One region of the Pseudomonas sp. P1_C12 genome, then DNA from elsewhere that is predicted to be linked to it. Evidence: predicted binding sites of a transcription regulator. Region 1 holds the regulator's gene; each other region holds the start of a gene.
The links. The regulator FliA, encoded in region 1, starts transcription of late flagellar genes. The targets are predictions, from matches to a motif close to CTAAAGTTTNNNNNNNNNNNGCCGNTAA.

Region 1 (7,142 bases):
GGCCTCAAGCGCATGTTCTCGACCAAGTCGCTGATCGAACTGCTCAAGGCTTTGGCCAAGTTCATCATCATCCTGTTCGTGGCGCTGGCGGTGTTGTCATCGGACATCGATGACCTGCTGCGCATCGCCCATGAGCCCTTGGACAGGGCGATCATTCACAGCCTGCAAGTGGTGGGCTGGAGCACCTTGTGGATGGCGTGCGGGCTGATCCTGATCGCTGTGGTGGATGTGCCGGTGCAGCTCTGGGAAAGCCACAAGAAACTGCTGATGACCAAGCAGGAAGTGCGTGACGAGCACAAGGATCAAGAGGGGCGGCCGGAGGTCAAGCAGCGGATTCGACAGCTGCAGCGCGAGATGTCCCAGCGCCGGATGATGGCCGCCATTCCCGAGGCTGACGTGGTCATCACCAACCCGACGCACTACGCCGTGGCCCTCAAGTACGACCCGGAAAAGGGTAATGCGCCGGTATTGCTGGCCAAGGGCAGCGACTTCCTGGCCCTGAAGATCCGTGAGATCGCGGCGGCCAACGAGATCCTGCTGCTGGAGTCGCCGGCGCTGGCGCGCTCGATCTACTACTCCACCGAGCTTGAGCAGGAAATTCCCGGCGGGCTGTACCTGGCGGTCGCGCAGGTGCTGGCTTACGTTTATCAGATTCGACAGTACCGGGCGGGCAAGGGCAAGCGACCGGATCCGCTCAAGGATGACCTGCCGATTCCGCCGGATCTGCGCCGCGATTCCTGATTTCGCGTTGTCTCTGCCGACCTCTTCGCTGGCAAGCCAGCTCCTACAGGTTTGGCGATAACCCTGTAGGAGCTGGCTTGCCAGCGAAGAGGCCCGTCCAGGCAATCGAATTGCGCAATGAAACTCTCTATCCCAATCCCTTGCAAAAGTTGGAAAGCTTCTTGCAGTAGCCGCTCTGCGCCTGCTTCGGGCGTCAAAAGTTTGCTTTAAAGGAACGGGGAAAATCGGTGGATCGCTCTCAGTTAATCAACAGTGCCCGCAGCAACATTGCCGACCTCAGTCGAGGCAATCTGGGCGTGCCGCTGTTGTTGCTGGTCATGCTGGCGATGATGATGTTGCCGGTGCCGCCGTTCCTGCTGGACGTGTTCTTCACCTTCAACATTGCCCTGTCCATCGTCGTGCTGCTGGTGTGCGTCTACGCCTTGCGGCCGCTGGATTTCGCGGTGTTCCCGACCATTCTGCTGGTGGCGACGCTGTTGCGCCTGGCGTTGAACGTGGCCTCCACGCGGGTGGTGATGCTCCACGGTCAGGACGGTCATGCGGCGGCCGGCAAGGTGATCCAGGCGTTCGGCGAGGTGGTGATCGGCGGTAACTACGTGGTCGGTATCGTGGTCTTCGCGATCTTGATGATCATCAACTTCGTCGTGGTGACCAAGGGCGCGGGGCGGATTTCCGAGGTGAGCGCGCGTTTCACCCTCGATGCGATGCCCGGCAAGCAAATGGCGATCGACGCCGACCTCAACGCCGGCCTGATCGATCAGGCCCAGGCCAAAGCCCGCCGTTCGGAAGTGGCCCAGGAAGCCGAGTTCTACGGCTCCATGGACGGTGCCAGCAAATTCGTCCGTGGTGACGCCATCGCCGGCCTGTTGATCCTGTTCATCAACCTGATCGGCGGCATGGCGGTCGGTATCTTCCAGCACAACATGAACTTCGCCGACGCCGGCAAGGTGTATGCGCTGTTGACCATCGGTGACGGTTTGGTGGCGCAATTGCCATCACTGCTGTTATCGACAGCCGCCGCGATCATGGTGACCCGTGCTTCCGGTTCGGAAGACATGGGCAAGCAAATCAATCGCCAGATGTTCGCCTCGCCCAAGGCGCTGGCGGTGGCGGCAGGCTTGATGGCGGTCATGGGCCTGGTGCCCGGCATGCCGCACTTCTCGTTCCTGAGCATGGCGGCCCTGGCGGCCGGTGGCGCTTACCTGTTCTGGAAAAAGCAGAACGTCGCCAAGGTGCAGGCCCTGCAAGAGGTCAAGCGCCAGCAGGAGTTGCTGCCGTCGCCTGCCCGCGCCCAGGAAACCAAGGAGCTTGGCTGGGATGACGTGACGCCCATCGACATGATCGGCCTTGAAGTGGGTTATCGCCTGATTCCGCTGGTGGACCGCAACCAGGGTGGCCAGTTGCTTGCGCGGATCAAGGGGGTGCGCAAGAAGCTGTCCCAGGACCTGGGCTTCCTGATGCCGACCGTGCATATCCGCGACAACCTCGACCTGGCGCCCAGTGCCTATCGCCTGACCCTCATGGGGGTAATCCTGGCCGAAGCAGAGATTTACCCGGATCGCGAACTGGCGATCAACCCGGGACAGGTCTACGGCACGCTCAACGGCATTACCGCCAAAGATCCGGCTTTCGGTCTGGAGGCGGTCTGGATTGAAATCAGCCAGCGCGCCCAGGCGCAATCCCTCGGTTATACGGTGGTCGATGCCAGTACCGTAGTGGCTACCCACTTGAACCAGATTCTCTACAAGCATTCCAGTGAACTGATCGGTCACGAAGAAGTGCAGCAGCTCATGCAATTGCTGGGCAAAAGCTCGCCGAAACTGGCCGAGGAGCTGGTGCCGGGCGTGGTTTCGCTGTCGCAGCTGCTCAAGGTGCTGCAAGCGCTGTTGGCCGAACAAGTGCCGGTGCGCGATATCCGCAGCATTGCCGAGGCCATCGCCAACAATGCCGCCAAGAGTCAAGATACCGCCGCGCTGGTGGCTGCCGTGCGTGTTGGCGTATCCCGTGCAATCGTGCAAAGCATTGTAGGCACTGAGTCGGAGCTGCCAGTCATCACGCTGGAGCCAAGGTTGGAACAGATATTGCTCAATAGTCTGCAAAAGGCCGGGCAAGGCTCGGAAGAGGGCGTTCTGCTGGAGCCAAGCATGGCTGAGAAGCTGCAACGTTCGTTGATCGACGCAGCGCAGCGCCAGGAGATGCAAGGTCAGCCGGTGATTCTGCTGGTGGCCGGTCCGGTTCGCGCGATGCTCTCGCGATTCGGCCGGCTCGCAGTCCCGGGTTTGCACGTGTTGGCTTACCAGGAAATCCCTGACAACAAGCAAGTGACCATCGTTGCGACAGTAGGGCCCAACGGCTGAGGTAGTGGTTTATGCAAGTTAAGCGTTTTTTCGCCGCCGATATGCGTCAGGCCATGAAGCTGGTTCGCGATGAGCTGGGCGCTGATGCCGCCATCATTGGCAACCGCCGGATCGCCGGGGGTGTCGAGCTGACGGCAGCGCTGGATTACAAGTTGTCGGCGCTGGCGCCGCGGGTTCCGAACATGGAACTCGAAGACGAGCTGCGCAAGACTCAGTCGCGGATCGTCACTGCCCAGGCCGAACTGAGCCTGCGTGGCGTCGGCGAGAGCGATAATGCGACCAATCGCCAGTTGTTCGCCGGCTTGCCGCTCACCGCAGCCGAGCCGTTGATCGAGCCGACCTACGCCGAACCCCGTCGCCCCGCACCGGCCGCTGCACCAGCCTCCACTGGCGTGGACCCGCGCGCGTTCGACTCGATGCGTTTCGAACTCAACAGCCTGCGCGAACTCATGGAAGTCCAGCTGGGCTCCCTGGCCTGGAATCAGCTGCAGGGCAGCCGTCCGGACCAGGCCAACCTCTGGCGTCGCCTGCAACGCATTGGCCTGTCAGGCCCGCTGTCGCGCGACCTGTTGGCGCTGATCAGCGAAATCGAAGAACCTCGTCAGGCCTGGCGCATGTTGCTGGCGCACCTGGCGCGCATGATCGTTACCCCCGAAGTCGAGCCGCTGGAGGAGGGCGGTGTGATCGCCATGGTCGGCCCTGCCGGCATGGGCAAGACCACCACCCTGGCCAAGCTGGCGGCCCGTTACGTGCTCAAGTACGGCGCGCAGAACATTGCGCTGGTGAGCATGGACAGCTTCCGCATCGGTGCCCAGGAGCAGCTCAAGACCCTGGGGCGCATTCTCAATGTGTCGGTGACCCACGTCGATCCGGGCCAGTCCCTGGTGCAGGCGCTGGAACCCTTGCTGCGCAAGCGCGTGGTGCTGATCGATACCGCCGGCCTGCAGGCCAGCGATCCGGCCCTGCGCATGCAACTCGAAAGCCTGGCCGGTCGCGGCATTCGCTCAAAAAATTATCTGGTCCTGGCAACCACCAGCCAGAAACAGGTTCTAACCGCCGCCTATCATAGTTACAAGCGTTGCGGGCTCGCGGGCTGCATCCTGACTAAACTGGATGAAACGGCTAGTCTGGGCGAGGTGTTGAGCCTGGCCGTCAGTCATGAGCTGCCGGTGGCCTACCTGACCGATGGCCCGCGGATTCCGGATGATCTCCATCTGCCGCGCCGTCATCAGTTGGTCAGTCGCGCCGTCAGCGTGCAAATGCAGGAAGAACCCAGCGAAGAAGCCATGGCTGACATGTTCGCTGATATTTACCACAGCCAAACCAAGCAGGTTGGCTAAGGTAGTAATGAACAGTTTTTGTACCTACATCGATGGTCTGCCATGCATTGTTCCGTTTGTGAACGCGCAGCCAGTAATGTGGCCTCCGTCTATGCAAGACAAGGTAAAGAAATAACATGGGCAGCATGCATCCCGTACAGGTGATCGCGGTGACCGGCGGCAAAGGTGGCGTCGGGAAAACTAATGTGTCAGTGAACTTGTCCCTGGCTCTGGCTGAGCTTGGCCGGCGCGTCATGCTGTTGGACGCCGACCTGGGGCTGGCGAACGTCGACGTTCTGCTGGGCCTGACACCCAAACGTACCCTGGCCGACGTGATCGAGGGCCGCTGCGAACTGCGCGATGTACTGCTGCAGGGACCCGGCGGCATCCGTATCGTTCCGGCCGCATCCGGCACTCAGAGCATGGTGCATCTGAGCCCCGCGCAACACGCCGGCCTGATCCAGGCCTTCAGCGATATCGGCGACAACCTCGACGTATTGGTGATCGATACCGCGGCGGGCATTGGTGACTCGGTAGTCAGTTTCGTTCGCGCAGCCCAGGAAGTGCTGCTGGTGGTGTGCGACGAGCCGACCTCGATCACTGACGCCTACGCATTGATCAAATTGCTTAACCGTGACTACGGCATGAACCGCTTCCGCGTCCTGGCCAACATGGCCCAGAGCCCGCAGGAAGGGCGCAACCTGTTCGCCAAGTTGACCAAGGTCACGGATCGCTTCCTCGACGTCGCCCTGCAATACGTCGGCGCTGTGCCTTACGACGAAAGCGTGCGCAAGGCCGTGCAAAAGCAGCGCGCTGTCTACGAGGCGTTCCCGCGTTCCAAGTGCTCGCTGGCATTCAAGGCGATCGCACAGAAGGTCGATACCTGGCCGCTGCCTGCCAACCCGCGCGGGCACCTGGAGTTTTTCGTCGAGCGCCTCGTGCAGCAGACAGCAGGACCGGTTCTATGACAGCAAGCGGTTACAACCTCTACAAAAAATCGGCGCGTGATGCGCAGTACGAGCTGATCGAGCGTTACGCGCCGCTGGTTAAACGCATTGCCTACCACTTGTTGGCGCGCCTGCCGGCCAGTGTCCAGGTCGAAGACCTGATCCAGGCCGGGATGATCGGCCTGCTTGAGGTGTCGACCAAATATGACGCCAGCAAAGGCGCCAGTTTCGAGACGTACGCGGGCATTCGAATCCGCGGCGCCATGCTCGATGAGGTGCGCAAGGGGGACTGGGCGCCACGTTCGGTTCACCGCAATACGCGCATGGTCAGCGACGCCATTCGCTCGATTGAAGCGAAAACCGGCCGTGACGCTAAAGATCACGAAGTTGCGGCCGAACTCCAATTGAGTCTCGACGATTACTACGGGATTTTGAACGACACCCTGGGCAGCCGGCTGTTCAGTTTCGACGATCTGTTGCAGGACGGCGAACACGAAGGTCTGCACGAGGATGGCGCGAGTGCTCATATCGAGCCGTCACGCGATCTGGAAGATGAACGCTTCCAGGCTGCGCTGGCGGAGGCGATTGCCAATTTGCCGGAGCGTGAGCGACTGGTGTTGGCGCTGTACTACGACGAAGAGTTGAACCTCAAGGAAATCGGTGAGGTCCTGGGGGTCAGCGAATCTCGGGTCAGCCAGTTACACAGCCAGTGCGCGGCCCGTTTGCGGGGGCGTTTGGGGGAGTGGCGAGCGCGCTGAAGGCAGTGTGGGGGACACTGCGAACGAGGCCGGTGTGGTGTTGAACTGCGCCGGTCGCGATCTGTTGTGCTCCAGACAGTCATTGAGTGCTTTGCCGGATTGATTGAAATGGCGCGTCCAGGTGCTGGGCGCGTTTAAGACTGCTTGGAGGTCGAATTGGACAAGAACATGAAAATCCTCATCGTTGATGACTTCTCAACGATGCGGCGGATCATCAAGAACCTGCTGCGTGACCTTGGGTTCACCAACACCGTCGAGGCCGACGATGGCACTACCGCCATTCCGGTGCTCAACAGCGGAAGCATCGACTTTCTGGTAACGGACTGGAACATGCCTGGCATGACCGGTATCGATCTGCTGCGCCACGTGCGTGCCGATGAAAAGCTCAAGCACCTGCCGGTGCTGATGGTGACCGCTGAAGCCAAGCGCGAGCAGATCATCGAAGCGGCCCAGGCCGGCGTTAACGGCTATGTGGTCAAACCCTTCACGGCCCAGGCGTTGAAAGAAAAAATCGAGAAGATTTTCGAACGCATCGGTTGATGAGTGCGCCACGGGGGAGCTATGGGCAATAACGAAACTTCATTGGGCGACTTTGAGTCGACCCTGAAAAAACACGCCGTCGAATTGGTCGCGAGCCTTGAAAAAGGCAAGTTCGGCGACGCGGTGCAATTGATCCATGAGCTCAACCAGACCCGTGACCGCGGCCTGTATCAGGAAGTGGGCAAGCTCACTCGCGAACTGCATAGCGCGATCGTCAATTTCCAGATTGACCCGCACATGCCGCAAGCCGAAGAAGTGTCCCAGATCACCGACGCCACTGAGCGTCTGGGCTATGTGGTCAAGCTGACCGAGGCTGCGGCCAACCGCACCATGGACCTGGTGGAAAGTGCCACGCCGCTGGTCAATGGCCTGGCGGATGAAGCCCAGGCCTTGAGCACGGACTGGGGACGCTTCATGCGTCGCGAAGTCGGCGCCGAAGAGTTTCGTGAACTGGCCCGCCGGGTCGACGGCTTCCTGGTG
Region 2 (7,142 bases), on a different contig from region 1:
TGCCGCCTCACCGCCCTCGGCGCCTATTACCGCGAACTCGCGATCAAGGGACATTTCTGATGCCAGTGTTTATCAGCTACCGCCACATGGATCGCGCCCACGCGGTCAAAATCAACGGGCGCCTGATCCAGGCCAATATCAAGACCTACCTCGACGTACTGGATATCGAATCCCAGACCACCGATGACATCACCGGGGTGATCACCCGCAACATCAGCGAATGCACGCACCTGCTGGCGGTGGTGTCGGAGAAAACCGCGCTGTCCTGGTGGGTGCCGTTCGAAATCGGCGAGGCGACTATCACTAATCGGCGTATCTGCTCGTTCAAGACCGGCCCGACAGAGCTGCCGCTGTACCTCGATAAATGGCCGAAGCTGATCAGCGACCGGGACATCGAGTTCTTTATCGATGCCTATCGCAACGAAGCGACACTCAAGCGCTCGATGTCGCTGGAATCGGTGACCGGCAGCGAGTCGGTGCGCAGCGTCAACAAATCCAATGCGGATCGCTTTCACGCCGATCTCAAATCCCGAATCACCCGCGGCTTTTAACGTAGAAAACGCCGACAAAAAAGCCGACATCGCTGTCGGCTTTTTTGTCGGTCACTGCTTGGGCGGCTCACCCGGTTTCGGTGCCGGATCATCGAACAGGTTCAGACGCTCACGCAGTTCATGAGCCGGCAGAGGTTCCTTGTCCGCCGGCAACGCGTTCGGGTCGACCGGTGTAGACGGTGCGGCTCCCGGAGCAGCCGAACCTTGCGGCGCATCAGGAGCAGGCTCCGCCCCTTGCGAACCTTCGATCGCACGCTGGGCTTTCTTCGTCAGCACCACGATGTCGATACGGCGGTTAACCGGGTTGAACGGATGCTCGCGATCGAACAGGGCCGACGAGGCATAGCCGACCACGCGCGCCACCTGTGCATCCGGATAGCTGCCCGCCACCAGCGCACGCCGAGCGGCGTTGGCTCGGTTGGCAGAAAGCTCCCAGTTACCGAAATCACCGGTGCCGGTGTACGGCTTGGCATCGGTGTGGCCGCTGATGCTGATCTTGTTCGGCACCGCCTTGATGGTGTCGGCCATGGCCAGCAGGATGTCTTCGAAATACGGCTTCAGACGGGCTGAACCCGAGTCGAACATCGGGCGGTTTTCCGCGTCCATGATCTGGATTCGCAGGCCGTCCGGCGTGATTTCGAACAGGATCTGATCCTTGAACTTCTGCAGCTGCGGGTTTTCTTCGACCTTGTTCTGCAGCTCTTGCAGCAACAGCTCGAGGCGTTCTTTTTCGACCTGCTCGGCCATGCCTTCGACCTGGTCGGTATCGATGGTGACCTTGTCCGGCTGCGGCTGGGACTTCACTTCGGGGTTGAGGGTGTTTTCCGGCGCCAGGGTCGGCGTGCCGCCCAGATCGATGATGTACGGCGTACCGCTTTCGGAAAAGCCGATCGGGTCCTTGAAGTAACCGGCGATGGCAATCTTCTGTTCCGGCGTGGCGGTGGACAGCAGCCACAACACCAGGAAGAACGCCATCATCGCCGTGGCGAAGTCGGCGAAGGCGATTTTCCACGCGCCTCCGTGGTGCCCGCCAGCGATGCGCTTGACGCGCTTGATGATTATCGGCTGATTGTTTTCCATAACTTAACGACCGCGAACCGCTTGTTCCAGCTCGGCGAAGCTTGGACGGTGCGCCGGGTACAGCACCTTGCGCCCGAACTCCACGGCCAGCGATGGCGGCATGCCGGAAGCCGAAGCCACCAGCGAGGCCTTGATGGCTTCGTAGACGTTCAGTTCTTCCTTGGCATCGTGGGCCAGGGAATGGGCCAGCGGGCCGAAGAAACCGTAGGCGGCGAGAATACCGAAGAAGGTACCGACCAGTGCCGCACCGACGTGCAGGCCAATGGACTTCTGATCGCCCTCACCCAGCGAAGCCATGGTCACCACGATCCCCAGTACCGCCGCGACAATACCGAAACCGGGCATGGCGTCGGCGATGCCGTTCACGGCGTGGGATGGGTGTTCCAGGTCTTCCTTGAGGCTGAACAGTTCCATGTCGAACAAGCCTTCCAGCTCGTGCGGGGCCATGTTGCCGGAGGACATGATGCGCAGGTAATCGCAGATGAACGCGGTCATGCGCTCGTCCTTGAGGACCGTCGGGTACTTGGCGAAGATCGGGCTCGCGGCGGCATCTTCGATGTCGCCTTCGATGGCCATCATGCCTTCGCGGCGGCTCTTGTTGAGGATCTCGTAGATCAGGCCCAGCACTTCAAGGTAGAAGCCGTGATTGAAGCGCGAGCCGAACATGCTCAGGGACTTCTTGAGCACGTGCATCGTCATGTAGCCGGGGTTGGCCTGCAAGAATGCACCAAGGGCGGCGCCACCGATGATCATGACCTCGAAAGGCTGGATCAAGGCGGCAATCTTGCCGTGGGAAAGCACGTATCCGCCGAGCACGCTCGCGAATACGACGATGATGCCGATAATTTTAGCCATAGGTTAGGAGAGCACTTACTGAGTCGGGTTCAAGGTCATATTCGGAAGTTAAAAAATCTCTTCTTCTCCTTATCGGCAAAACTGCGCCAGACTATAGCCAGTTCAGGCGAAAAACTGATTTGACCCCATCCGGGCACAGGTAATGTTGACGATGATCGCCTCCCACCATGGTTAACGAAACGAACGTTCCAGCCCCGAAACCGACCACTCTCGAAGGCTGGGTCAAGCTTCTTGATGGCGTACGCCTGCCGGTTCCGCAAGCCAGCCACGACCGGGTCTGCAAGGCCATCCGTGACAATCGCAGCTCGCTGCGCGACATCGCTGACTTGATGCAAGGCAGTCCGGCCCTGGCCTTGAGCGTGATTCGCGAAGCCAACCGGCATACCCATGGCAGCATGACCGATCCTGCGGAAAACCTTGAAATTGCAATCAACCGCCTCGGCTTGAAGCGCACGGAAGAACTGCTCGCGCGCCTGCCCGCCGAACCCCGGTCCGAGATCCCCAAAGCCTTGCGTCAGCTGCAGATGATCAGCCAGCACGCCACGCAACAGGCCAACGGTTTTTTCGCCAGCCGCCTGGCGCGGCTGTGGCAGGACATCCACTGGGGCAGCCTGCTGTTTCTTTCGCCCCTGTGGCCGTTGGCGCTGACCCATCCAAAACTGCTCGAAGAATGGGAGTTGCGGGTCATCCACAAAGGCGAGTCCGCATGCAAAGTCGAAAAGCAATTGCTTGGCGTACGCCTGCTGGAGATCGGCCAGGCGATGGTGGAGATCTGGCGCTTGCCGATCTGGGTGCAGCAGGGCTATCGACTGCTGCTCACTGAACAGCGGGAACTGGTGAAAGTCCTGCGTATCGCCCGTGACAGCGAGCATCCACTGCGCCAGCAGAACCGTCTCGATGACGACCCGACCCTGCGCCGCTGGCTCAATCAACCGGCCAATACGGTATTGCTGGCCAATGGGCTGGCACTGTCGGCGCAACACGCCTGGGACAGCCCGCACAGTGAGCGCTGGCAATTCCTGACCAGCCTTTACCTGCAAATGCCGATGGACGAGGTGCAACAGCAACTGCACCAGCAAGCTGCCAACAGCGCACGCCAACACGCCATGCCCGACCTCTGGCACCCCGCCGAATCACTGATCTGGCCGTGGGGCATGAATCGTATCCACGCCGGGCTGCTGCCGGCATCGGCACCCACCGCCGAAGACCTGGCGAAGTGGCGCAAGCAATGTGCCGAATTGCTGGCCGAGCCGAGTCGCTTCACCAACGCCATGCACCTGACCATCGCCGCCCGGGACGCCCTCGCAGCCTGCGGCATGCGTCGGGTGATGATCCTGATGGCCGACCGCACCCAAGCCAACCTGCGCGCGCACCAGACGGCCGGTCTGCCGAAGGAAGCGGCCGGGTTGAACTTCGTGGTCAGCCAGAGCAACGTGTTGCAACGCCTGCTCGCGCAACAGGCCCAGGTGCGCCTGACGCCAGCCAACAACGCGCAATTCTCGGCGCTGCTGCCCAACAGCCTGCGTTCGCAGTTCAGCGGCGAACACCTGCTGCTACGCTCGCTGGTCAATAATGGCCGGGTGATCATGATCGTCGTGGCGGACCAGGGCGGCGGACCGTTTTCGGAAATTTCCGTACAGGCCTTCGGCAAAACCGCGCAGTGCATCGAGAAAGCCCTGCACAGCTTTAGCCACCGTGGCCAATAAGCTGCGCTACAATCCCCCCTTTTGTGCTCTGGAGACCTCACATGTCTGACTTCTCTGGCTTGCCGCTGGTGATCGAGCCGAGCGACTTGCTCCCTCGCCTCGACGCTCGCGAATTGATTCTGGTGGACTTGACCAGTGCCGCCCGCTACGCCGAAGGGCACATTCCCGGCGCGCACTTTGTCGATCCGAAACGCACGCAGCTCGGCCAGGCCCCCGCCCCGGGACTGATGCCCCCGCAGGCCGCACTCGAAACCTTGTTTGGTGAGCTGGGACACAACCCCGATGCGATCTATGTGGTGTATGACGACGAAGGCGGTGGTTGGGCCGGGCGCTTCATCTGGCTGCTGGATGTCATCGGCCACAGCAAGTACTACTATGTCGACGGCGGCCTGCCGGCCTGGCTGGCAGAAGGTTTGCCCATGTCGATCCAGATCCCGCCACCCGTGGGTGGCCCGGTTTCACTGACCTTGCACGATGAACCCACCGCCACCCGCGAATACCTGCAAAGCCGACTCGGCGCCGCCGACCTGGCAATCTGGGATGCTCGCGGCCCGCTGGAGTACTCCGGCGAGAAAGTCCTGGCAGCCAAGGGTGGCCACATTCCCGGCGCGGTCAATTTCGAATGGACCGCCGGCATGGATAAGGCACGTCAGCTGCGCATCCGCACCGACATGCCGCAGATCCTCGAACAACTCGGGATCAGCAAAGACAAAGAAGTGATTACCCACTGCCAGACCCACCATCGTTCTGGCTTCACCTATCTGGTGGCCAAGGCTCTCGGTTATCCGCGGGTCAAAGGCTACGCCGGCTCTTGGGGCGAATGGGGCAACCATCCCGATACCCCGGTAGAAATTTGAGATTTTTAAGGACCGTTAATGAACAAGCGTCTGTTTCTCCTCGGCCAGTACCTGCTGCCCCACAACTTGCTCTCGCGACTGGCCGGCTGCATCGCCGAATGCCGCGTGCGCTGGTTCAAGAATGCGTTCACCGCCTGGTTCGCCAAGCGTTATCAGGTGGACATGTCCCAGGCCCTGGTCGAAGACCTGACCGCCTACGAGCACTTCAACGCGTTCTTCACCCGTGCACTGAAAGACGGTGCCCGTCCGCTGGACGAAACCCCGGACGCGATCCTCAGCCCGGCTGACGGCGCGATCAGCCAGCTCGGCCCGATCGAGCACGGTCGCGTGTTCCAGGCCAAGGGTCACAGTTTCAGCGTGCTGGAACTGTTGGGTGGCGATGCGGCAAATGCTGCGCCGTTCATGGGCGGTGACTTCGCGACCATCTACCTGTCGCCGAAGGACTATCACCGCGTGCACATGCCACTGGCCGGCACCCTGCGCGAGATGGTCTACATCCCGGGTCGTCTGTTCTCGGTCAACCAGACCACCGCTGAAAACGTTCCGGAATTGTTTGCCCGCAACGAACGCGTGGCGTGCATTTTCGACACCGAGCGCGGGCCGATGGCCGTGGTGCTGGTGGGCGCAATGATCGTTGCATCGATTGAAACCGTCTGGGCCGGTCTGGTGACACCGCCCAAGCGCGAGTTGAAAACCTTCCGTTATGACGAAGCCGCACGCGCGCCGATCCACCTGGAAAAAGGCGCAGAACTGGGTCGCTTCAAGCTGGGTTCGACCGCTGTCGTGCTGTTCGGGCCGGATCAAGTGAAGTGGGCTGAAGAAATGACCGCCGGTACAGCGGTGCAGATGGGTCAGGGCATGGGCCTGCCGAAGGCCTGACCATTCCAGTAGGAGCCGGCTTGCCGGCGAATGTGCCAACGCGGTGTATCTGATACACCGCCTTCGCTGGCAAGCCAGCTCCTACGGGCTTATGCGTTTAGAGCTGCCCGTCGCGATCGCGGAAGCCCAGCAGATACAGCACGCCGTCCAGCCCAAGGGTCGAAATCGCCTGCTTGGCCGACTGTTTCACCAGCGGCTTGGCACGGAATGCCACGCCCAACCCGGCAATTGCCAGCATCGGCAGGTCGTTGGCACCGTCGCCGACCGCGATGGTCTGCTCCAAGCGCAAACCTTCCTTGTGCGCCAGTTCCTTCAGCAAATCGGCCTTGCGCTGCGCATCGACAATCGGCTCGACCGCCACGCCGGTGACTTTGCCGTCGACCACTTCCAGTTCGTTGGCAAACACGTAGTCGATACCCAGCTTGGCCTGCAATTGCTTGGCGAAGTAGGTGAAGCCGCCCGACAGAATCGCAGTCTTGTAACCCAGGCGCTTGAGTTCAGCGAACAGGGTTTCGGCGCCTTCGGTCAGGCGCAGCGAGGCACCGATGGAATCCAGCACATTGACGTCCAGACCTTTGAGCAAGGCCAGGCGCTCCTTGAAGCTGGCGCGGAAATCCAGCTCACCGGCCATCGCCCGTTCGGTGATTTCCGAAACCTTGTCACCCACACCGGCCGCCTTGGCCAGTTCATCGATCACTTCGGCTTCGATCAGCGTTGAATCCATATCGAACACCGCCAGGCGACGGTTGCGCCGGAACAGCGAATCTTCCTGGAAGGCGATGTCGACGTTCAGTTCCTGGGCAACGCTGAGGAATTCGGCACGCAGCGCCTGCGGGTCAGCCGCCTCGCCACGCACGGAGAACTCGATGCAGCCCTTGCCCTTGTCGGCCGGGGTGTCCAGCGGCATACGTCCGGACAGACGATCGATGTGATCAATGTTCAGGCCATATTTGGCGGTGATCGAACTCACGGCCTGCAACTGCCCGGCTGTCACCTTGCGGGTCAACAGGGTCACGATGTGGCGTTTTTTACCCTGGTTGCCGACCCACTGCTGGTAATCCTCTTCGGACACCGGCGTGAAACGCACCTGTTGATCGAGCTCGTACCCCTTGAACAGGATGTCCTTGAGCACGGACTTGCCTTGTTCGGTGTCGGGAATTTCAACCAGGATGCCGAACGACAAGGTGTCGTGGATCACCGCCTGACCGATGTCG
Region 3 (7,142 bases), on a different contig from region 1:
GGACAACAGCACCCCGAGGAAGTTGAAGAAACCGGACCAGACCACCGCAACGTTTGGCGGCAACGAGTGGGTGTAAATCACCGTGGCCACTGCGTTGGCGGTGTCGTGGAAGCCGTTGACGAACTCAAAGCCCAGGGCAATCAGCAGCGCCACGCCGAGCAGCAGAAACGGCGTCCAGGTGGTGACCACCGTGCCAAGTTCGCTCATGTCGTGCATCAGGCTGTAGGCGGTAAACAATAAGCCGATGGCCAGCACGGCAAAAAACACCACGATGGTGAGCAGGCCGGGTTTTTTGTCGAATAGTGGTTTGGTGCTACTGGCGGGTGCCGGGGCGGCGGTGTAGGAGGGCGTAGCCATCACGGACATTCCTGAGGGGGGAGGTGTACCAGTGATAATCGTTGCCAATTGTTACAGGGAGGCTGTTCTGGGTCAGTGTTTGGGTTTTTTGCAGGGCCGCTGATCTGAGTTTCCACACATTGCCTGATGCCATGCAAGCCCCCTCGCCACAGTTGTTCAGTGTGTCGGGTGATGAAGGGAACTCAATAATCCTGCTGCTTGCGAAACGCCCAGCGCCCGGCAATCACGGTAAAGGTCGCGACCAGCGCCACGAGGATCCAGAAACCTTCCGGATCACCGGCCAGCGGAATGCCGCCGACGTTCATGCCGAAGAAGCCGGCGATGATGTTGATCGGCAGCGCCAGCACCGTTACCACCGTCAGGGTGAACAGCGTGCGGTTGGTCTGTTCGTTGATGTTGGCGGCGATCTCTTCCTGCAACAGCTTGATCCGCTCACCCAGCGCCGTGAGGTCGTTGATGATCAGCGCAAACTCCTCGGTGGATTTTCGCAGCTCCTTCACGTCTTCCTTTTGCAGCCATTGCGGCGGCCGGTTGAGCAGGCGCAGCAAGGAGCCTGGCTCCAGCGCCAGCAGCCGTTGCAAGCGCACCAGCACCCGGCGATTGGCGCCCAGCTCAGCGCGGTTGGTCGACAGGCGCGAGGAGAGCAATTCGTCTTCGATCTGATCCACGCTCTGGCTGGTCTTGCGCACGATCTGGGTCAGCACTTCACCTTGGTCGCGCAGCAAATGCACCAGCAACTCCAGCGGGGAGCGAAAGCATTCCCGGGCCTTCACCGATGAGCGCAGTTTGTCCACCGAGTGCAGCGGTTGCAGGCGGGCGCTGATGATCAATTGGCTGCGGGCGCACACCCACAGGGTCGAGACATCCGACGAGACCATGTTGCTGAGGTTGAACACCACATCGTTGACCACCGCCAGCAACGCGGAGTCGACATGTTCGATGCGCGTCGAGCGCGAGCCTTCGTGCAGCGCTTCGAAAAATTCTTCGGGCAATTCCAGATGACTTTTCATCCAGCGTTCGCACGCGGCATGGGCGAGGTTCAGATGCAGCCAGAGAAATTGCTCGTCGCTCTGCGGTTGTTGCAGGTACTGCAAGGCCTCCGCCGAATTGATTTCCCGGCCGGCCTCACCGGGGCGAAAACTGAAACCGTAAAGCAGGCCGAACAGATCCGTGTCGCGATGGCTTTGATCGATGCTGTGGTTCATGAGGACTCGCAAGGGGAGGCGCCTGTCACGTGTTTTACAGGTTCACTTGAGCGGCATCATCGCAAGCGGGGATGACGGTTTTGTGACGGGAAAATAACGCAAACGATTGCACTACCGGCGGTCGGAATTTTCTCAAGAACCGCTCTGGCTTGCCGATCACGCTTGGGTTGGATTGCGCGCCCCCGGCCATCGGCCGTGATCGCAGACAGGGAAGTCCGGACACTTTTCACGCCTTACCGGGGCGTGCCTCATTCCCGTCATGAGTACCATCCGATGCTTTTGCAAAAGTCCCTGAGAGCACAAATTCTCGCCCTGCTGAGCGGCAGCCTGCTGGCGACTCTGTTGATCGCGCTGGCGTGCTTTCACTTCCTGTCCAGCGGCGTGCAGAGCTACGCCAATCTGATCGAAGGCCCGCTGCATACCTCGCAATTGATCGATGAAGCCAACCTGCAATTCAAGGTGCAGGTGCAGGAGTGGAAAAACGTCCTGTTGCGCGGCAAGCAACCGGCGGACCTGAGCAAGTACTGGGGGCAATTCGAAGACCGTCAGCGCGATGTGCAAAACATCCTCGGCGAGCTGGCCGGGCAGAAGGGCATCGAGCCGCAACTCAAGAGCCGCATCGAGCGCTTGCGTGACGAACATCGCCAGTTGGGCGCGGCCTATCAGAAGGGCCGGGACGCGTTCGTGGCCGCCGGTGGTGACCCGACGGCAGGCGACGCGGCGGTCAAGGGCGTGGACCGCGCGGCCAGCGATCAGATGAGTGAACTGGTCAGCGAGTTGCGCAAGCAGGGCGCCGAACAATCGACGCTGATCAGCGCCGCTGCCGATCGCACGGTGATGCTGGGGATCATGGTGATGCTGGTTTCGGGTTTGCTGATCGGCCTGCTGAGCCTGTGGCTGGTCAACCGCAACCTGGTCGAGCCGATCCGCAAACTGATCGAATACGTGGCGCAGCTCAGCCAAGGGCGTATTGCCGAGCGCGTGGCCAGCAACCGTCAGGACGAGTTGGGCAAACTGGCGATGGCCGCCAACACCCTGCGCGATTTCCTCGCCGAAACCTTCAGCCGTTTGCAGCGCAGCGCGTCTGACCTGGACAGCGCCAGCGGTGAGTTGAACTCGATCGCCACCGTGATGGCCGACGGTACCAACGAGCAGTTCAACCGCACCGATCAGGTGGCCACGGCGATGAACGAAATGTCCGCTACCGCACAGGAAGTGGCCCGTCATGCCGCCGAAGCGGCACGGGCCGCCGATGATGCCGACCAGTCCGCCCAGCAGGGCGAAAAAGTCATGCAGGGCACCATCCATACCATCACCCAGATGCGCGGTGAAATCGCCAACACCGCCACGGTCATCCGCCAGCTGGAAACCGACAGCGGGCGTATCGGCAAAGTGCTGGAAGTGATTCGCGGCATCGCCGAACAGACCAACCTGCTGGCGCTCAACGCGGCCATCGAAGCGGCGCGCGCCGGCGAGGCCGGACGCGGATTCGCAGTGGTGGCCGATGAAGTGCGAAGCCTGGCCCAGCGCACGGCGGCGTCGATCATCGAGATCAACCAGATCATCCAGACCGTGCAGACCGGTGCAATCGAAGCGGCCCAGGCGATTGAAAGCGGTCAGTCGCGCAGCGAGCAGAGCGTGCAGCAAGTGACCGAGGCCGGCGCCATGCTCGAACGCATCACCCTGGCCGTGGAAGCCATCCGTGACATGAACCGCCAGATCGCCACTGCCGCCGAAGAGCAGACCTCGGTGGCCGAAGACATCTCGCGCAACCTCACCGAGATCACCAGCATTGCCAGTACCAACCTGGACAACGTGCAGCGCACTGAAGCGGCCAGCAGCAACCTGCATGGTTTGTCGGGGCAGTTGAACGAGGTGACGGCGCGTTTGAGCGCTTGAGTCCAGAATGCACAAAAGCCGCACGACTTCTCAATCGTGCGGCTTTTGTGCGCTTCGGGATCAGGTGTCCTGTTTGTTCTTCAGGACCTTGCCGTTGGAGGCATCGATGTCCACATCCCACTCGACGTTTTTGGCATCACGCAGTTCGACTTCGTACTCGTAACCGTTGAAGTAGTTGTCCAGTTCGGTTTTGGTGATCGTTGCACCCGGGTGCAGATCCAGCGCGATCTTGTTCAGATCTTCCAGCGACTTGATCTTGCCGTCCTTGACCAGTTGCGGGATCTCATCGACTCGCACATCGGCCTGGGCCAGGCCCGCGGCGAAGGTCAGGGTTGCAGCGGTCAACAAAGCAGTCAGGGTCTTCATGGGCTTCTTTCCTTGGGTGATCCGTTCAAGTGAGATCAGGTTACCTTGTGTAAATTAATCCACCCTTAAAACCCCCGACATGTCCTGCATCAATCCCTGTAGGAGCGAGCCTGCTCGCGATGCAGGCACCTCGGTGTCATGCCAGGCACGGCTCAATAGCCGTTGTTCTTCAACACTTGATCGACACTCGCCGCCGGGCGTTTATAGAACTTCAGCAATTCACTGGCGCGATTGGTGAAGATGCCGTCGACACCGGCGTCCATGACTTTCTGGTAGTCCACCGCATCGTCGATGGTGTACACGTGCACCAGCAGGCCCTGGTCGTGGGTGTACCGGTTCATCCACGGTTGCACCAGATCGGAGTAACTCTGGTCGCCCCCCTGGGTCAGTGCGGCGGACGGCCCGGTGCCAATTGCACCCTGGGCCTTGGCGTAATCAACCCAACGCTGGAATTCGGCTTTGTCCTTCGGTTGCTGAGCTGCGTAGTACGCGGCCTTGTCCTTGGCGCCGGACTCGGCAAATGTCACCTTGGACTTGGGCTCGATACTGCCTTCACCGACCCACAACAGCAGGATCTTCGGCACCTTCGGCATTTCCTTTTGCAGCAGTTCGAGGCTGCTCTTCTCGAAGGTCTGCAGGACTACCTTACCGTTGCCCTGGCCGACCCCCAGTTCGCTTTTCGCCAGTTTCGAACCGGTCGGGCTCAGCCAGCCACGGTCCTGAAGTTTTGCCTTGAGGTCGTGTTCGATGCCGGGAAACTGCTTCGGCTCCTTGGTCTCGATGTACAGGCCGGGCTTGTGCAGGGCATTGCCCTCGGCGATGTCGATGATTTCATCAAGGGTCAGAATCTTCAGGCCGGCAAAGCCAGGACGCGCGCGATCCGGGTACGCGGTATTGAACCAGCTACCCGCATCCAGGGTTTTCAGTTCGGCCATGGTGAACGCGTTGGCCGGGCTGTCCTTGCGCTCGGGGAATTTGCTGGCGACGTCGGTGGTGCGTTGCAGATTGTTGTCGTGCAGGGCAAACAGCACGCCATCCTTGCTGCGCTGCAGGTCCATTTCCAGATAGTCGGTGCCCAGGTCGCGGGCAGTCTTGTAGGCGGCGGCGGTGGATTCCGGCGCATCGAACGACGCGCCACGGTGGGCGATCACCGCGGGATGCGGAATACCCAGGCGAGTCGCCAGCGCCGCGGGACCGGGTTCGCTGGCGGCCTGTACCTGGCCGAGGCCGAGCAGCAGGCTCAGTAACACGGTGCTTTTAGTAAAGGTTGCAGACATGGTCGAGATCCTTTCGCAATGAGTGAGCGGTCCCTTTTAACAACTGATCTTTGCAGGCGCTATCGCGAGACCGACACAAACCTGTCTAAAGCTGATTTTCGTCAGCGCTTTTGTGCGCCCGATTGCAGTACGCTGGGGCCCTGCAATTTCCCCGGCAGAGGGAAACGCAGGCCCTGCGTGCAAACCAACGATCACCATTGCGGGGTTTACCATGCGCATCACTTCCCAGATCATCTGCCAGGCTGCCGACCAACTCAAAGGCTTCGTCGGCCTCAACCGCAAGACCGGGCACTACATCGTGCGCTTCAGCGAAGACTCGTTCGGCATGGACGTGGCGGACGACGGCATCATCCCGACCAGCGAATTCGTCTGGGCCACTGGTCCCGGGCAGACCATGACGCTCAAGCGTGAGTTGATTCAGTTGTTGCTGGACCAGAACATCGATGACCGGATCAACATCACCGAGCCGTTGCGGGTGTACATGAACCGGCGGGAAGTGCCGGAGATTTCGGCGGTTCGCAGTTTGGTTCAGGGCTGAGTTTTTGCGGTGACTGTTCTGGCCTCTTCGCGGGCAAGCCCGCTCCCACAGAGATCTTGGGTGTACACAAGAAATGTACCCGACACAAAACACTGTAGGAGCGGGCTTGCCCGCGAAGACGGCCTCAAGCACACCACATTATTTACCGGCTGAACCCGTAGGCCCGCTCAACCCGGCACACCCGCGTATGACACCGCGCATACCAGGTCGAGCGCCCACGCTCGCGAATCGCACTGTGCTCCGGATGATGCTTCCACGCCAGAATCGCCGCCTCACTGGCCCAGTACGACACCGTAATCCCAAGCCCATCCTCGCCCCGCGCCGATTCCACCCCGAGAAACCCCGGCTGTTCACAGGCCAGTTCCAGCATCCGAGCGGCTGCTTCTGCGTAACCCTGGTCACCTTCGGTGCGCACCGAGGTGAAGATCACCGCGTAATAAGGCGCGGCTGGCGTATCGGCGATCATGACGACCGCCCCGCACAGGCTTCGACAAAGGCGCCAACCAACGGCGGCAAGACGCCCTTGAGCGCCGCTCGCTCGGGCTGGAACAAGGTCGCGACAAAGAACGGATGACCGCTGAGTTCGACCACGCGCAGTCCTTGTTCAGAATCGTGGCCGACGCTGTGAAGTTCGCGCTTGAGCAGCTCCCTTTCGAACTGCGGATTCACTCCATAGCGACAGCGATAGCCTTCACGAGTCTCGGCGCTTTCGTACGCCTGGGCGATCAACGAGCCTTCACGTAAATGAATGGTATCGACCGCTTCCACCAGCGAGCACGTCAGCGGTGTCAGCAGCGCCCGTGTTGCATCGGGTGAAGTCTCGCCGTGTTCAGCATCCGACCAGCCCAGCACATTGCGCGCATATTCCAGCACCGCGTGTTGAAAACCACCGCAGGTGCCGAGGAAAGGTCGCCGCTGTTCGCGGGCAAAACGGATCGCTCGTAATGCGCCGTCCATGCTCCGGTAAGGGCTGGCTGGTACGCACCAGAAACCGTCGAATGTGTGCAGCGCTGTCTCGGCGTGGATTTCATCGGTGGCCAGCCAGTGCCATTGCAGGTTCAGGCCAGTGTGTTCGGTGACTCTTTCGAGGGCGACGGGAATGGCCTGGTGGGCGGTGACGTGTGGGTCGTAGTCGCCGATCAGGGCGATGCGAATCGGGTTGGTTTCCATGAGGGGCCTCTGCACTTGTTGATTCCTGGTGCCCACTATAGATTGGCGCTCATGCACTCAATATTGGCGTTTTCCCAAGTGATCAATGCAGTGACGCACTATCGATTGGAGTATCCGGACCTGGCCCTGATCCTCGCGCTGGTGCGCGGCGGCTCTCTGGCCCGGGCTGCGCAACTGCTGAAAGTGGATGTCTCGACGGTGTTTCGAGCAGTGCGCCGGCTGGAGGCTGCCCTGGGTCAGCAACTGTTCGAAAAAAGCCGCGCCGGTTACCTGCCCACCACCCTGGCGCAGTCGCTGGCTGAACAGGCCGAGCGCGCTGAGCAGGCGCTG

Region 2: a site for FliA is predicted at 2,556-2,583, ahead of motA (flagellar motor stator protein MotA). Genes of this name have one in related genera too.
Region 3: a site for FliA is predicted at 1,694-1,721, ahead of AC1D19_RS29420 (methyl-accepting chemotaxis protein). Genes of this name have one in related genera too.

What each region holds. Positions count from the first base shown of each region.
Region 1 covers NZ_JBFUAE010000002.1:326,248-333,389, reverse strand. Annotated here, with positions in the region: gene flhB (flagellar biosynthesis protein FlhB) at 1-741, shown strand, start outside; gene flhA (flagellar biosynthesis protein FlhA) at 969-3,098, shown strand; gene flhF (flagellar biosynthesis protein FlhF) at 3,110-4,438, shown strand; gene fleN (flagellar synthesis regulator FleN) at 4,555-5,385, shown strand; gene fliA (RNA polymerase sigma factor FliA) at 5,382-6,122, shown strand; gene AC1D19_RS04500 (chemotaxis response regulator CheY) at 6,291-6,662, shown strand; gene AC1D19_RS04495 (protein phosphatase CheZ) at 6,684-7,142, shown strand, end outside.
Region 2 covers NZ_JBFUAE010000007.1:170,664-177,805, forward strand. Annotated here, with positions in the region: gene AC1D19_RS14855 (caspase family protein) at 1-60, shown strand, start outside; gene AC1D19_RS14860 (toll/interleukin-1 receptor domain-containing protein) at 60-551, shown strand; gene motB (flagellar motor protein MotB) at 603-1,631, opposite strand; gene motA (flagellar motor stator protein MotA) at 1,635-2,486, opposite strand; gene AC1D19_RS14875 (HDOD domain-containing protein) at 2,654-4,192, shown strand; gene AC1D19_RS14880 (rhodanese-like domain-containing protein) at 4,234-5,049, shown strand; gene asd (archaetidylserine decarboxylase) at 5,068-5,928, shown strand; gene serB (phosphoserine phosphatase SerB) at 6,026-7,142, opposite strand, start outside.
Region 3 covers NZ_JBFUAE010000030.1:19,254-26,395, reverse strand. Annotated here, with positions in the region: gene AC1D19_RS29430 (inorganic phosphate transporter) at 1-357, opposite strand, end outside; gene AC1D19_RS29425 (transporter) at 540-1,562, opposite strand; gene AC1D19_RS29420 (methyl-accepting chemotaxis protein) at 1,836-3,461, shown strand; gene AC1D19_RS29415 (PepSY domain-containing protein) at 3,522-3,827, opposite strand; gene AC1D19_RS29410 (glycerophosphodiester phosphodiesterase) at 3,980-5,104, opposite strand; gene AC1D19_RS29405 (DUF2025 family protein) at 5,316-5,642, shown strand; gene AC1D19_RS29400 (antibiotic biosynthesis monooxygenase family protein) at 5,785-6,108, opposite strand; gene AC1D19_RS29395 (CTP synthase C-terminal region-related (seleno)protein) at 6,105-6,812, opposite strand; gene AC1D19_RS29390 (LysR family transcriptional regulator) at 6,828-7,142, shown strand, end outside.